Regions from separate parts of the Herpetosiphon gulosus genome, predicted to be linked through region 1. Evidence: riboswitches for the same ligand, from Rfam matches in the RefSeq annotation. Region 1 holds a riboswitch; the other holds the start of a gene.
What was found. A riboswitch is a leader RNA that binds a small molecule or an ion and turns the genes downstream of it on or off. The one in region 1 is predicted to bind S-adenosylmethionine.

Region 1 (7,571 bases):
GCGCCCAACTAGTTTCAATCAAAGGAGATTGCTCATGAAACGAGGATGGCTGATCGTTCTACTCTTACTTGGTCTTTTGGCAAGTTTTTGGAGTCCGCAGGCGGCTAGTGCTGGTCAATGGGTTACAGGGTCGGTTACAACAAGTGCTGGCTCACGCAACTACAAATTATGGGTTCCTACCAATTATTCGGCGACAACTCCCACAGCCTTGGTGGTGATGCTGCATGGTTGTACCCAAACGCCCGATGATTTTGCCCGTGGCACTGAAATTAATGCCTTGGCTGATAGCCAGACATTTTTGGTGCTCTACCCTGAGCAACCAACCAGCAGCAATACCAATCGTTGCTGGCAATGGTGGGATTCACAGCACCAAGCGCGAGGAACTGGCGAGCCAAGCATCATCGCCGCAATGGTTAGCACAATTCAAGCGAGTTATAACGTTGATCCAAGTCGGCGCTATATTACAGGAATTTCGGCTGGCGCGGCGATGAGCGTGATCATGGGCGCGACCTATCCCGATATTTTTTCGGCAATTGGCGTGGTTGGCGGCTTGGAATATAAGGCTGCTACGAGTGTGCTGAACGTTTCGACGGCCATGCAATCGGGCGGCCCCAACCCCGAATCACAAGGTTTGGCAGCCTATCAAGCAATTAGCGCACGCTCGAATTTGGTGCGGGTGATAGTGGTTCATGGCACGGCAGACAGTGTCGTTACGCCGATCAACGGTCAACAAGTTGTGCAGCAATGGCTTACAACCAATGATTATCTTGATGATACCCAACGCAATAATTCGGTCGATGCCACGGTTGATCAGACCATTGCGGGCACTGTGCCTGGTGGTCGAAGCTACACGCGCACAATCTACAATAATGCGCTTAATCAACCAATTATTGAGCATTGGGCAGTCAACGGAATGGGTCATGCCTGGTCGGGTGGCAGCAGCGCTGGCTCGTACACCGACCCCCAAGGACCAAAAGCAACCAATGAATTTTGGCGTTTTTTTAGCCAAACCGCAGCTAACCCAACCCCAACCGTTACGCCAGCACCAAGCGTGACCAGCGTTCCGCCAACAGCAACGCCGATTAATCCGACAGCAACACCTCTTGTTCCCAGCCCAACGCCTAGCAATGGTCAAAATTTGCAGTTTCCGTCGTGGGGTTTGGAAGATGGCCTAGTTGCCCAAACCAGCTTGGGAGGTTATATATTAATTCCAAGTATGTATGTTGGCGATAGTGGCAGCACTAGCCTGCGCGGGATGCTCTCATTTGATACCTCGGCGATTCCCGATGGAGCGACGATTACCAGCGTAAACTTGACCTTGGCGTATGAGCAAAGTGCGATCGGCACACCTTGGACAGGGCTAGGAGCTTTGGTTGGTGACCTAAATCGCGGTTGTTTGAATTTGACATGTTATCTTGAATTAAGTGACTTTGCTGCGGCCACCACCGCCAACAATTCTATGAGCTTTCAGCAAACCCCTAATGGACTCAATGGTACTGCTAGTGCAGCAGGATTAAACGCAATCAACAAACAAGGTCGGACGCAAATTCGGCTACGCTTTGAAAATCTGACCAATGGCAATGTTCAAGCCGATTATTTACGAATTGCTGGCGGCGAGGCAATGCTAACTAGTTATCGTCCAGTGCTCACCGTAACCTATCAGCCTTAAATTAAAAATAAAGAAAGCGCCTCATTTACAATGATGAGGAGCTTTCTCTATTACGTATGTTAATCTCTTACGGGTAAGTCATAGATTGGCCAATAGTTAAAATAAGGAACTTCAAGTCTATAACGAGTGGTAGGCAAAATATTGGTAGCAACCTTGATGAATTTATTATTTGGACAGATTCGTTGCCAATCTGTTAGGTAAACCGTTTGTGGTGGCTCAATGTTCTTGGTCAACAAACGGACCCTAATTGACATACAATAAGGAGGTTTAACTTTAATTGCCGAATTTTTTAAACAACCAACCGTATAAATATCATCAGAACTCCAATACTGTTCAGTTGGTGTATTACGATACATTGCTATATCGATGCTTTTGGTAACCGGACAAGCACTCGATGCATCTGGAATTATATCCTCTTCGGCAATTTCATTTGGATCATTAGCAAAAATAGTGGAGGATGGTACTAACATACTACTAAAGAGCAATAAACCCAAACAAAGCCACCGGCTGACCCGACGATATGGCATTTGAACCTCCAAATAACTAACACAATTCACGGTATTATATTAATCTATATATGTATATTTTTCAAATCAAGGAGATGTTTAAGATTAATCGGGTTTAGTGCCGATTGCATCGACATAGGCATGAATTCGTGGGTAGGTGTAGGTGTCTGATTCGCTAATATAAATCGTGCGCAAGCCATAGACCAAATTATCGGTTTGGGTTTGGCTCAGCATATCGTGGGCTTTGGTAGTTGGGTCGATGCTCTGCCAAATTGTGACAAAATCGGGGAGTTGCATCAAATTAGCCACTTTTGCCTGATACCATGGTTCAAACAGACATGTGCGATTGGCTTGTTGAAAGCTATAGACGTAACTGCGGGCAACGCGCTCCCATTGTAAACCACCTTTATTTAGAAGCCTGCGAGCCGAATAATTGACTGGATCGAACATTAAATGCAAGATATTGCGATGCGCATGCGGAATTGCATCAAAACTAATGCCCAAAAATTGCTGAAATACTGGCTCCATTAATTGGTTAATCGCTAATACATCCCAAACTTGATTGACTAAAAAGGCTGGATAAAGCAAAATATCTAGTAAGCTTTGATATTGCGCCAGTTGAGCAGTTAGGGCAGCGCCGCTCAGAATATCTGGATCTTCAGCATAGCCAGCGCTACGCAATAGATGATTGCGCTCATGAATTGGGCATTCCAAGATGCTCGCAATTCCCCGCACCACATGTTCAGCTACTTGATTTTTGGCCCGTTGCTCCAAGAGCCGTTTATAGGTTGGGTATTCGGCCCAAATCGCTTGTTGACTAAATGGATTAGCCTGCTTTTTTTGCTTGGTATGCCAAAGTTGATCTTCGAAGCGGCGTTTGCGTTGAATACGGATACTTTCGGCAGCCTCAATAAAACTTGCATTAATTTGACTGGCACGATCCTTGGTGTTTGTCATAGAACAATATCCTTTTTCAAGGAGAAAGTAACTTTTTTGATGGTAGCAAGCCCTTGCATCAATGTCAAGCTTCCTATAAATCAAGGCAACACAACCCTAGACAAGTATCTAGGCGGATAGCGTCAATACTTGTATTCTACTGCTCAGAAGGTAGCCATATGCATTAGTTTGTGGGAGAGTCGGGAACATACAAACAGGGCTGGTATATGGGGTATACCAACCCTGTTTGTATTTAATAATGGATCAAGATTGTCGTCTACAAAGCGCAGGCAGAAACCCTACGGGGAATGAAACCGCCAAGAGCGCGAAGAGACGTTTTTAGCCACGAATTTCACAAATTCCACGAACGATTTCATCCTTCATCCTTATTCTACGATTTCCGCTGCTTGCTAAATTCCTTGCGAAATTTCTGCACCTTGGGCGAAACGACTGCCATACAATATGGTTGGAAGGGATTATGGGCAAAATATTCTTGGTGATAATCTTCGGCTTCGTAGTAATTGTTAATTGGTGTTACTTCAGTCACAATCGGGTCAGACCATTGACCGCTGGCATTTAATCCGGCAATCGTTTGCTCAGCCACCGCTTTTTGCTCAGGATCATGATAAAAGATCGCCGAGCGATATTGTGGCCCAACATCGTAGCCTTGCCGATTAAGCGTGGTTGGATCATGGATGGTAAAAAAGACATCCAAAATTTGGCTGAAATTAATCACGCTGGGATCATAGGTTAAGCGCACCACTTCGGCATGGCCAGTTTTTTTGCCGCAAATTTCCTCATAGGTTGGGTTGGCAACATGGCCGCCAGCATAGCCCGATTCAACCCTGATGATGCCTTGCAGATCATCAAAGACCGCTTCTAAGCACCAAAAACAGCCCCCGCCGAGGGTCGCCAAAGCATATTGTTGAGTCATTCAGTTAACTATCCTTGATTGCTATCGTTGCTAGCTAGAGAGCTAGGCAAATTAAAATTGACCATTAGAATGGGCTAAATCGCCCGTTGAACTCATCCGTAATTAAGTATACTCCAAATCTTGACTAAAATACGATAGAATAATTCTTGACTTTGTTTATCAAGTATGTTATATTCCTCACAGCTTAAAAAACTAAACCCGTTGCACTCATCCAGAGGGGCGGAGGGATCGGCCCGACGAAGCCCCAGCAACCATCCTTAACCTGATCAGTTAAGTTTAAGGTGCTAATTCCGACAGTGATGTCTGACAGATGAGCAGTAGCCCGTGACAGTCATGCCACGATCCCTACTCCTCGTCTGCCCAATATACAGATGAGGTTTTTTTTATGGTCATGCACGCAACCCTGCCAAGCCGTGAGGCTCTGACAGCACTCGATACTCAATTAACGAGCCAAACTCCTCAAGCAATTGTGCGTTGGGCTATCGATCACTATTTTCCTAATCTAGCCCTGACGTGTTCGTTTGGCGGTTCATCTGGCATGGTGTTGCTCGATATTGCGCTCAAAATTGAGCCAAACTTGCCAGTGCTGGTGCTCGACACAGGCTTGCTGTTCAGCGAAACCTACGCTTTGGTTGAGCAAATTGAAAAGCATTATGGCATTACGGTGCAATATTCGCGCCCACGCCAAACTGTGGCTGAACAAGCCGCCACCCACGGCCCCGAACTTTGGGGCAACAACCCCGATTTGTGCTGCAAACTACGCAAGGTCGAGCCGCTCAAAGATGTGCTGGCTCCCTACGATGCTTGGTTAACTGCGCTGCGGCGCGACCAAAGCAGCACACGGGCAAATACTCCAGTAGTTTCTTGGAATGAAAAACATCAATTGGTTAAAATTTGCCCCTTAGCCTTATGGACGGAGCGCGATATTTGGCGCTACATTCATGCCAATGGTGTTCCTTATAACCCATTGTTGGATCAAGGCTACACCAGCCTCGGATGTCACACTTGTACAAGCCACCCTGTGAACGGTGACCCACGCAGCGGGCGCTGGGCTGGCTTCAACAAAACCGAGTGTGGACTCCATATCTAAAATTCGATTTGTTCGTTATGTTATGTGTAATCAATGTTGATTAGCATAAAGGTGCCACTTTATGCTAGCTGCTATTATATGTTCGAGGGTGTGCTTCAATGGCTGTTCCATCATTAATCTTGCCTCACGGCGGTACGTTGGTCAATCGGATTCCTAGCGGTCTTTTACGCGAAAATTTGTTGCAATCGGCCCAAGATTTGCCACGAATTGTGCTCGATGAGCCACATCGCGCCGATCTCTTGATGATTGGGATTGGTTCGTATAGCCCCTTAACTGGTTTCTTGAATCGCCACGATTATAAGGCGGTCGTCGAAACTATGCACCTCAAAAATGGCTTGCCCTGGTCGATTCCGATTACCTTGCCAATTACCGAAGATCAAGCCTACGATTTGGTGCTTGATCAGCCAGTTGCATTAACTGATGAACAAGGTACGATTTTGGCAGTGCTCGAAGTTGAAGATATTTTCCCAGTGGATGTTGAACACGAAGCCCAACACGTGTATCGCACAACCGATGGCGCTCACCCAGGTGTTGCCCGTTTATATGCCGCCCCACGCTGGCGGGTTGGCGGGGCAATTTGGTTGTTGCAGGTTGAGCAAGGGGCATTTCCACACTTGCCACGTACTCCCCAAGAAGTGCGCCAATCGATCAGCGATGCTGGCTGGCGCACAGTCGTGGGCTTCCAAACCCGCAATCCGGTTCACCGCGCTCACGAATATATTCAAAAATGTGCCTTAGAAGTCGTCGATGGCTTGTTGCTACACCCCTTAGTTGGCACAACCAAAAGCGATGATGTGCCAGCGCCAGCCCGCGTGCGTTCCTACGAGCGCTTGCTGCGTGAATACTACCCCGCCAATCGGGTATTGCTGGGAGTTTTCCCTGCGCCAATGCGCTATGCTGGCCCACGCGAAGCGATTTTCCATGCCTTGAATCGCAAAAACTATGGTTGCACCCACTTCATTGTTGGCCGCGACCACGCTGGGGTTGGCAGTTACTACGGCACCTACGATGCCCAATATATTTTCAACGAATTTGATCCAGCAGCTTTAGGCATTACGCCGTTGTTCTTTGAACATACCTTCTACTGCCAACGCTGTGGCGCGATGGCCTCGGCCAAAACCTGCCCACACTCCAACGAACACCACGTTATTTTGAGTGGCACTGCCGTGCGGGCGCTCTTGTCACGCGGCGAATTGCCACCACCTGAGTTCAGCCGCCGTGAAGTTATCGAAGAATTGATCGCTGCGTGAATTGAGTTAAAGAACATAGAACATAGAGCATAGAACATCCCTCACCCCCTAGCCCCCTCTCCCGCCCAGCAGGCGAGGGGGAACCGATCCGACAGCACTCCCTTCTCCCGCCGCAGTGGGAGAGGGGCGGGGGGTAAGGGAACAAACAGCATCGACAATATAGGAATGAATTCATCCTTCATCCCTTATCTTTCACCCTTCCCATAAAGGATTTTCTATGAGTCAGGGATATATTATCTGGTTTACTGGTTTATCAGGCGCAGGCAAATCGACGATAGCGGCGGCTTTGGCCGAGGTGCTGCGCGAACGCGACCAACGGGTCGAGGTGCTTGATGGCGATGTTGTGCGCACCCATTTGAGCAAAGGTTTGGGCTTCTCGAAGGAAGATCGCGATACCAATGTGCGGCGCATCGGTTGGGTTTGTGATTTGGTTTCGCGCCATGGCGGAGTGGCAATTGCCGCCGCTATCTCGCCCTATCGCCAAACCCGCGAGGAAATTCGCGCCAGCACCGCTCGTTTTGTCGAAGTCTATATCGATTGCCCATTGGAAGTTTGTATCGACCGCGATGTCAAAGGCTTGTATGCCAAGGCGTTGGCTGGCGAAATTCCCCATTTCACTGGGGTCTCCGACCCATATGAACCACCAACCAATCCTGAGGTGGTGATTCCAAGCCACGCCGAATCGCTCGATGCTAGCGTTGCCCGCATTGTTAACACATTGGAAGAACTTGGCTATCTACCGACGGTTGCCGCCGTTGAGGAGGGCGCATGACTGCTACAACCCCAAAACTAAACCCAGTCGAACTGCAAAAACTTGAAAAAGATGGCTTGGCGGTACTTGAAGATATTTATCGCTACGCCCAAAGTGGCGATATCAATGAAGTTACCGAAAGCGATATGAACCGTTTCAAATGGTATGGTTTGTATCACGATAAGCCCAAAGATGGCTTTTTCATGTTGCGGGTGCGCTTACCTGGCGGAATCATGACCGCTGATCAAGCTGATGCAATTGTACAATTGGCAGAAACTGTTGCGCCTGGTCGGGTCGAAATTACCACCCGCCAAACCTTCCAATTGCATACGATTGCCTTGCGCGATATTCCAACCGTATTTGAAACCTTGGAAAGCGTTGGCCTTTCGTCGATTGAGGCTTGTGGTGATGTGCCGCGCAACGTTGTGAGTAGTC
Region 2 (7,571 bases), on a different contig from region 1:
AACCTCTATCAATCCTTAGGCTTCCAAGAGCAATCCTGCGATCCAGCTGGTCGCATTGTGGCGATGTATTCTTTGGTTGCACAGGATTAATCAGCCACGATTACCCTTTATCTAGCGGCATAACCCTTGCTCAAAGCCTGCCCAAAGCGCACATATCAGGAGCAGCCAAACAATGGATTTAAATAGCGGGTATCCGTTTTGGGCAGTCAAAAATGGCTTGTTATCTATCTACCCTCGTTTGCAAAATGATTTGACATGTGAGGTTGTGGTGATTGGCGGCGGTATTAGCGGAGCGCTGATCGCCCACTACCTCAGTGAGGCCAATATCGATACAGTGGTGCTGGAAAAACGCGAGCTTGCTGGGGGCAGCACCAGCGCTAGCACCGCCTTGCTGCAATATGAAATCGATACGCCATTGACTGAATTGGTTAAATTGGTTGGCGAGCAACAGGCAGTTCGCGCCTATCACTTGTGTCGCGAGGCGATTGATAAGGTTGCCGATTTAGCACAGAAGGTTGGTGTAGCAGACCATTTTTCACATAAAACCAGTTTATATTTGGCAAGTAGCCGTTGGCATGTCAAACAATTGCGCCAAGAATTCGCCTTACGTCAAGCTTATGGTTTCAACTTAGACTACCTCGACAAAGGCGCAATTGGTGAACGGTTTAGTTTTACCGCTCCGGCGGCGCTGTATTCCTACAATGCGGGTGAGGTTGATGCCTTTCAACTAGCCCATGCGATCTTCAAACATTCAGCGCAACGTGGCGTACAAATCTTTGATCGAACTGCGGCCAAAGAATGGCAGGCCGATAGCGCTGGCGTGACGGTCACCACCGAAACAGGTTGTCAAATTCATGCCAAATACTTGATTTTGGCGGCAGGCTATGAAGCTCAACACTATATCAAGCCCAAATTGGTAAAATTTCGCAGCAGCTATGCACTTGCCAGCGAGCCATTAACCGATTTTAGTGGCTGGTATGAGCAATGTTTGATTTGGGAAAGCGCTCGACCATATGTCTACCTGCGTACCACCAGCGAAGGGAGGGCGATCATCGGCGGCGAAGATGATCAGATTGATCTGCCTGCTAAACGCGATGCCTTGCTTGAACGCAAAGCCGCCAAATTAACCAAACGTTTTAATCAATTTTTCCCGCATATTCCGCTGCATATCGATTATCGTTGGGCTGGCACTTTTGGCGAAACCAGCGATGGCCTGCCCTACATCGACAATCTGCCCGATCAGCCACGAATTTTGGTGGCGCTGGGCTATGGCGGCAATGGCATCACCTATAGTGTAGTCGCCGCCGAACTTTTGCGCGATCGCTTGTGTCAAAGAACTAACCCCGATGCAACGATCTTTCGGCTTGATCGCCATTGAGCCAACTTGGGCAACCTGCCCAAATCGCGCTAAAAGCCATTTGTCACAAGCAATTGACTATGCTATAATCGCCAACCGAACTGTGGAAAATCAGTGAATAAGCGATCTCTCATCGAGATGGGCAGAGGGACTGGCCCGACGAAGCCCGGCAACCCCATTTTTGGAAGGTGCCAAATCCTGCAGGTTCGGCCTGATAGATGAGTTTGAGCATGCGGGCCTCTCTCTGAGAGGTTTTTTTGTGTAATGCAACCAATGGCTGAAGTACTCAAAACTGTTTGGTGGGATAAAGTTCCCTGTTTGATCGACCAACGTCGCTTGCCAGCCACGCTGGATATTGTGCGTTGTGAGGATTTAAATAGCGTGATTGAAGCAATTCGCTCAATGCAAGTGCGAGGCGCTCCAGCAATTGGCATCACGGCAGCCTATGGCATGGCCTTGGCAGCCCAACGCAGCACGGCCCAAACCAGCAGTAAATTGCTCGAAAAACTAGCCAAAGCCAAAGCGCTGCTTGATGAAGCGCGGCCTACGGCGATCAATTTAGCTTGGGCCACACAGCGCATGCTCGACGTAGCGCAGGCAAATCAAACACTTGAGGTTGATCAATTACGCCAGCGGTTGTTGGCTGAGGCCGAGGCAATTCGCGACCAAGACGAGGCAATGTGTCGCGCAATTGGCCAACATGGCAAAGTGCTGTTGGCTCAATCACGCAATGTGCTGACCCACTGCAATGCTGGTGGTTTAGCTACGGCAGCCTATGGCACAGCCCTCGCACCAATTCGCGCAGTTCATGAGGATGGTCAGCCAATTCATGTTTGGGTCGATGAAACCCGACCATTCTTGCAGGGCGCACGCCTTACCGCGTGGGAATTGCAACAGGCAGGCATCGATTTAACTTTAATTACCGATAACATGGCCGCTTATTTTATGCAGCAAGGCCAGGTTGATTGTATTATTGTTGGCTCGGATCGGATTGCGGCTAACGGCGATGTTGCCAACAAAATTGGCACCTATGGGTTGGCGGTGTTGGCCAAAGCGCACAATATTCCATTGTATGTTGCGGCACCAACATCGACCATTGATTTGCAGACTGCCAATGGTGCGGCAATTCCAATCGAGCAACGTTCAAGCCAAGAAGTTACCCATATTGGGCAACAGGCAATTGCGGCAGCAGGCATTAAGGTGGCGCATCCGGCTTTTGATGTGACTCCAGCCCACTTGGTAACGGCAATTATTACCGAACAAGGCATTGCCTACCCGCCCTTTGCTGAACATTTGCAAACCATGGTTGAGGCTGCCAATGCCGCCAACGCTAGCCAGTGAGTTTCGCTGTCAAGCGATTGCCCCATTTGATCTGCCCTACACCAATCAGGCAAGTGCCTGGGCAGCCCAAATGCGTTGGACTCAGGGCTATCCGGTTGCCCCAACCTTTGTTGCTCAGCCCTTATGGCGTTTGAGCACCCATGGTTTTCCTGGTTTGAACAGCGACCCACACTTCGATCTAGCTCAGCTCGAACGCCAGCTTGAAGCCCATCAATTGGCCTATCTCGAAAATACGGTTGGTCATGTGGCAGTTGACAGCGTTGAACAATTGCTTGATCATACGCCATGGCTTAATGATCGTCAGTTGCTACCACAAGCCTTGGGTTTTGGTTTATATGGGCCGTTGAGCTTAGGTTTGACGCTTGTCGATGACCAAGAACGACCATTATTGGCCGATCAACGCTTGCGCGAGGTCTTGACACAGCATTTACACTTACGGATTGGTTGGCTAGCACGCGAATTGCGCATCCACGATATCCAAGGTTGGGTCTGTTTGATTGAGCCATTTTGGAATGCCCAAGCGCATCCATTTAGCCCAATTAGCCAAGCTGAAGCCTATGGTTTGTTGGCTGAAGCAATTCAACATAGCCCGATTGCTTGTGGGATTGCACCAACTGGTATCGCCGTCGATTGGCCCTTGTTGATCAATAGCGGCATGCGGGTATTGGTGTGTAGCAAACAACAACGCCAAGATTTGCTGGCTTGTGGCAAGTGCATCAATGATTATTTAGAAAATGGCGGGGCGATTATTTGGGAATGTTTGCCCAGTGATCCCGCGCAACTGGCTGAAATTCAGGTCAGTGATGTCATCAACGAATGGACTGAATTATTACGTGAAGCACTCGATCACGATATACTCAACAGTCGCATGCTTGATGGCTCGTTATTAACTATCGCACATGGTCTCGCTCAACACGAGCCAAACCATGCCGATCACGCACTTGGCCTGTTGGCCGAGGTTAGCCGCGTCATTCGGACGCACTATAAATTGCAGTGAGCGCTGCTATCCACGTAGCATAGCAGCGGTATCGTTCTCATATAGGAGTTTGTTCGTGCGGATTGTTGTAGCTGGATCAATTGCCTACGATTACATCATGGTGTTTCCTGGGCAATTCAAAGATCATATTTTGGCCGATAAAGTTCACGTGTTGAGCGTGAGCTTCTTGGTAGAATCAATGAAGCGCATGCGTGGCGGCACTGGGCCAAATATTGCCTATAACTTGGCTTTGCTTGGCGAACGCCCCACGGTTATGGGCACAGTTGGCGAAGATTTCAGCGAATATCGCACTTGGCTCGAAAACGCTGGGGTCGATACTGGCTTGATCAAAGTGATCGAAGGTGATTTTACGGCTTCGTGCTTTATCAACACCGACCTTTCCGATAACCAAATTACCGCCTTCTACCCTGGTGCGATGGCTCAAGCGCATCGCCAACGCTTGCCACTCGACGGGCATCGCCCCGATTTCGTGATTATCGCTCCAAACGACCCGGCTGCCATGGCGCAACTGGTGATCGAATGCCAAACCAACAATATTCCCTACTTGTATGACCCAAGCATGCAAGCACCCCGCATGAACGGCCCAGAATTGCTGGCAGGCTGTCGCAGCGCCGCAGCCTTGATCGGCAACGATTATGAATTTGCCATGATGGCAGAAAAAATTGGCTGCACCGAGGAAGAATTGCATCAAGTCGTTGGCCTAACGGTTGTTACCAAAGGCGGCGAAGGTGCTACAATCTACCAAAATGGCCAAGTTTATGAGATTCCAGCGGCCAAGCCCACAATTGTGGCCGACCCGACTGGAGCAGGCGATGCATTCCGCGCCGGATTTGTGCGAGGTTACTTGGCAGGCTTGCCCATGCCAGTTACCGGTCGGATCGCCAGCTTGACGGCTTGCTATGCCATCGAGCATCACGGCACGCAAGAACATCGCCACACCAAAGCTGAATTCATGGCACGCTATGAAGAAAACTTTGGAGCCGAACCACTCTTAGCTGAATTATTTGGCTAAGTTCAACCATGGTCATGTCAGTAATGCTGCTTCGGTAGCTTACGATTCAGGTATTCAGGGGTGCGGTTCATCCTTCATCCCTCTGCCTTCATACTTTTATTAAGGAGTTTTTCGTGGCTAAGGATTTCGATATTAAGGATATTAAGCTGGCCGACGAAGGCATGCGCCGCATCGCCTGGGCCGAGCAAGAAATGCCAGTGTTGCGCCAATTGCGCGAGCGGTTCGCCAAAGAACGTCCACTCGAAGGCCTCAAAATGTCGGCCTGTTTGCACGTTACCGCTGAAACCGCAAACTTGATGCGCACACTCCAAGCTGGTGGCGCTGATATTGTGTTGGCAGCCTCAAACCCACTTTCAACCCAAGATGATGTTGCTGCAGCACTGGTGCAATACGACGAAATCCCCGTCTATGCCATCAAGGGCGAAGATAACGCAACCTATTACAATCACTTGAAAGCTGCCCTCGACCATGCTCCTCACATCACCATGGACGATGGTGCTGACCTCGTGAGCGCCGTGTTGAAAGATCGCCGCGAATTGTTGCCAAACTTGCTTGGCTCAACCGAAGAAACCACCACCGGTGTGATTCGGCTTCGCGCGATGGCCAACCAAGGCGTGCTCGAATTCCCAGTGATTGCAGTTAACGACAGCCAAACCAAGCACTTGTTCGACAACCGCTATGGCACTGGCCAATCAACCCTCGACGGGATCATCCGCGCAACCAATGTGTTGATCGCTGGTAAAACCGTGGTTGTAGCCGGTTACGGCTGGTGTTCAAAAGGGATCGCAATGCGTGCCCACGGTCTAGGTGCCAACATCATCGTCACCGAAATCGATTCAATCAAGGCGCTCGAAGCTGCAATGGACGGCTTCCGCGTGATGCCAATGGTTGAAGCTGCTCGCATTGGCGATATCTTCATCACCGCCACTGGCGATATTCACGTACTCGATGCTGAAGATTTCGATGCAATGAAAGATGGCGCGATTGTTTGTAACTCAGGCCACTTCAACGTTGAAATCGATATTCCAGCCTTGGAAAAAATGGCAGTTGAAAAGAAACAACCACGCGAATTCATCGATCAATATGTCATGGCTGATGGCCGCCGCATCAACTTGTTGGGCGAAGGCCGCTTGATCAACTTGGCTTCGGCTGAAGGTCACCCAAGCGCCGTGATGGATCAATCATTCGCCAACCAAGCTTTGGCCAGCGAATACCTCTTGACCAACAAAGGCAAGTTGGAAAACAAAGTGTACGCCTTGCCAGTCGAAGTTGACCAAGAAATTGCTCGCTTGAAGCTTGCAGCAATGGGTATCAGCATCGATATCTTGACCGAAGCTCAAGTAACCTACCTCAACTCATGGGAAGAAGGCACCTAGTCTGATCGATCGTTTGAGGCTGGTTCAGGCTAGTTCAACGATCTTATGCTAACGTGACTGAGGCCGAAGTGCATTAATCCGCCTTCGGCTTCAGTATTAGCAATATTCCCTCACCCCCTAGCCCCCTCTCCTGCACGCGAGGCGAGGGGGAAACAAATACCCCTCTACCGCCGCAGTCGGCGAGGGGCTGGGGTGAGGGAATCCAAGCATTAGCAACCAAACCAATCCTCAGAGAACCCAATGAGTGTGGAATTTCAAGATTGGTTAACCATAGATTTAGGAGATAAAACTCAATGGATGCAACTACGTTTATGCGTGCTCCACAGTTCTTCTTCACCTCAGAATCGGTGACTGAAGGACACCCCGATAAAATTTGTGACCAAGTTTCCGATGCGATCTTGGATGAATTGTTGGCCCAAGACCCCATGTCGCGGGTGGCTTGCGAAACCGCTACCACCACCGGCTTGATCGTGGTGCTTGGCGAAGTTACCACCAAGGGCTATGTTGAAGTCCAAGATATTGTACGCAAAGTCGTCAGCGATATCGGCTACACCCGTGGCAAGTTTGGCTTCGATGCCGAAACCTGTGGGATTATCGTCGCCTTGCACGGCCAATCGCCTGACATTGCTCAAGGCGTTGACGTGGCCTTGGAAGTACGCGATGATCAAGCCAGCCGCGAAGCTGAAATTGAAAAAGTTGGCGCTGGCGATCAAGGTATGGTTTTCGGGTTTGCTTGTAACGAAACCGATGAATTTATGCCTTTGACGATTTCGTTAGCTCACCAATTGACCCGTCGCTTGGCCAAAGTGCGCAAAACTGGCGAAGTCGGCTACTTGCGCCCCGACGGCAAGAGCCAAGTAACCGTCGAATATAGCCACGGCAAGCCTGTGCGCGTCGATACCGTGTTGATCTCAACCCAACATGATCCCAACGTCGATAACGAGCGGATTCACAAGGATGTGATCGAATTAGTGATCAAGCCTGTGATTCCTGAAGGCATGCTTGACGAAAACACCAAGATTTTCATCAACCCAACTGGGCGCTTCGTTACTGGCGGCCCAATGGGCGATTCAGGCTTGACTGGCCGCAAGATCATCGTTGATACCTACGGCGGGGTTGCTCGCCACGGTGGCGGCGCATTCTCAGGCAAAGATTCAACCAAGGTTGACCGCTCAGCTGCCTATGCTGCTCGCTATGTTGCCAAAAACATTGTGGCTGCTGGCTTAGCCGAACGCTTTGAATTGCAAGTCAGTTATGCAATCGGCGTTTCAAAGCCACTTTCAATCTCGTTTGAAACCTTTGGCACCGCCAAAGTCAGCGACGAAAAATTGTTGGAATTGATCAACAAGCACTTTGATCTGCGCCCAGGTGCGATCATCCGTGATCTCGATCTGCGCCGCCCAATCTATCGCCAAACCGCTGCCTACGGTCACTTTGGCCGCAGCGATGTCGATTTGCCATGGGAACGCACCGACAAAGCCGAATTGC

Region 2: it holds a riboswitch for S-adenosylmethionine, as region 1 does, so the genes downstream of both, mtnA (S-methyl-5-thioribose-1-phosphate isomerase) here and ABEB26_RS12565 (phosphoadenylyl-sulfate reductase) in region 1, are expected to answer to the same signal.

What each region holds. Positions count from the first base shown of each region.
Region 1 covers NZ_BAABRU010000008.1:104,245-111,815, reverse strand. Annotated here, with positions in the region: gene ABEB26_RS12585 (extracellular catalytic domain type 1 short-chain-length polyhydroxyalkanoate depolymerase) at 35-1,669, shown strand; gene ABEB26_RS12580 (hypothetical protein) at 1,729-2,196, opposite strand; gene ABEB26_RS12575 (MmyB family transcriptional regulator) at 2,281-3,132, opposite strand; gene msrA (peptide-methionine (S)-S-oxide reductase MsrA) at 3,503-4,045, opposite strand; SAM riboswitch class I at 4,250-4,362, shown strand; gene ABEB26_RS12565 (phosphoadenylyl-sulfate reductase) at 4,431-5,135, shown strand; gene sat (sulfate adenylyltransferase) at 5,234-6,385, shown strand; gene cysC (adenylyl-sulfate kinase) at 6,603-7,157, shown strand; gene ABEB26_RS12550 (nitrite/sulfite reductase) at 7,154-7,571, shown strand, end outside.
Region 2 covers NZ_BAABRU010000016.1:56,976-64,546, reverse strand. Annotated here, with positions in the region: gene ABEB26_RS19920 (GNAT family N-acetyltransferase) at 1-90, shown strand, start outside; gene ABEB26_RS19915 (NAD(P)/FAD-dependent oxidoreductase) at 173-1,378, shown strand; SAM riboswitch class I at 1,485-1,582, shown strand; gene mtnA (S-methyl-5-thioribose-1-phosphate isomerase) at 1,631-2,698, shown strand; gene ABEB26_RS19905 (hypothetical protein) at 2,676-3,695, shown strand; gene ABEB26_RS19900 (carbohydrate kinase family protein) at 3,751-4,707, shown strand; gene ahcY (adenosylhomocysteinase) at 4,821-6,083, shown strand; gene metK (methionine adenosyltransferase) at 6,377-7,571, shown strand, end outside.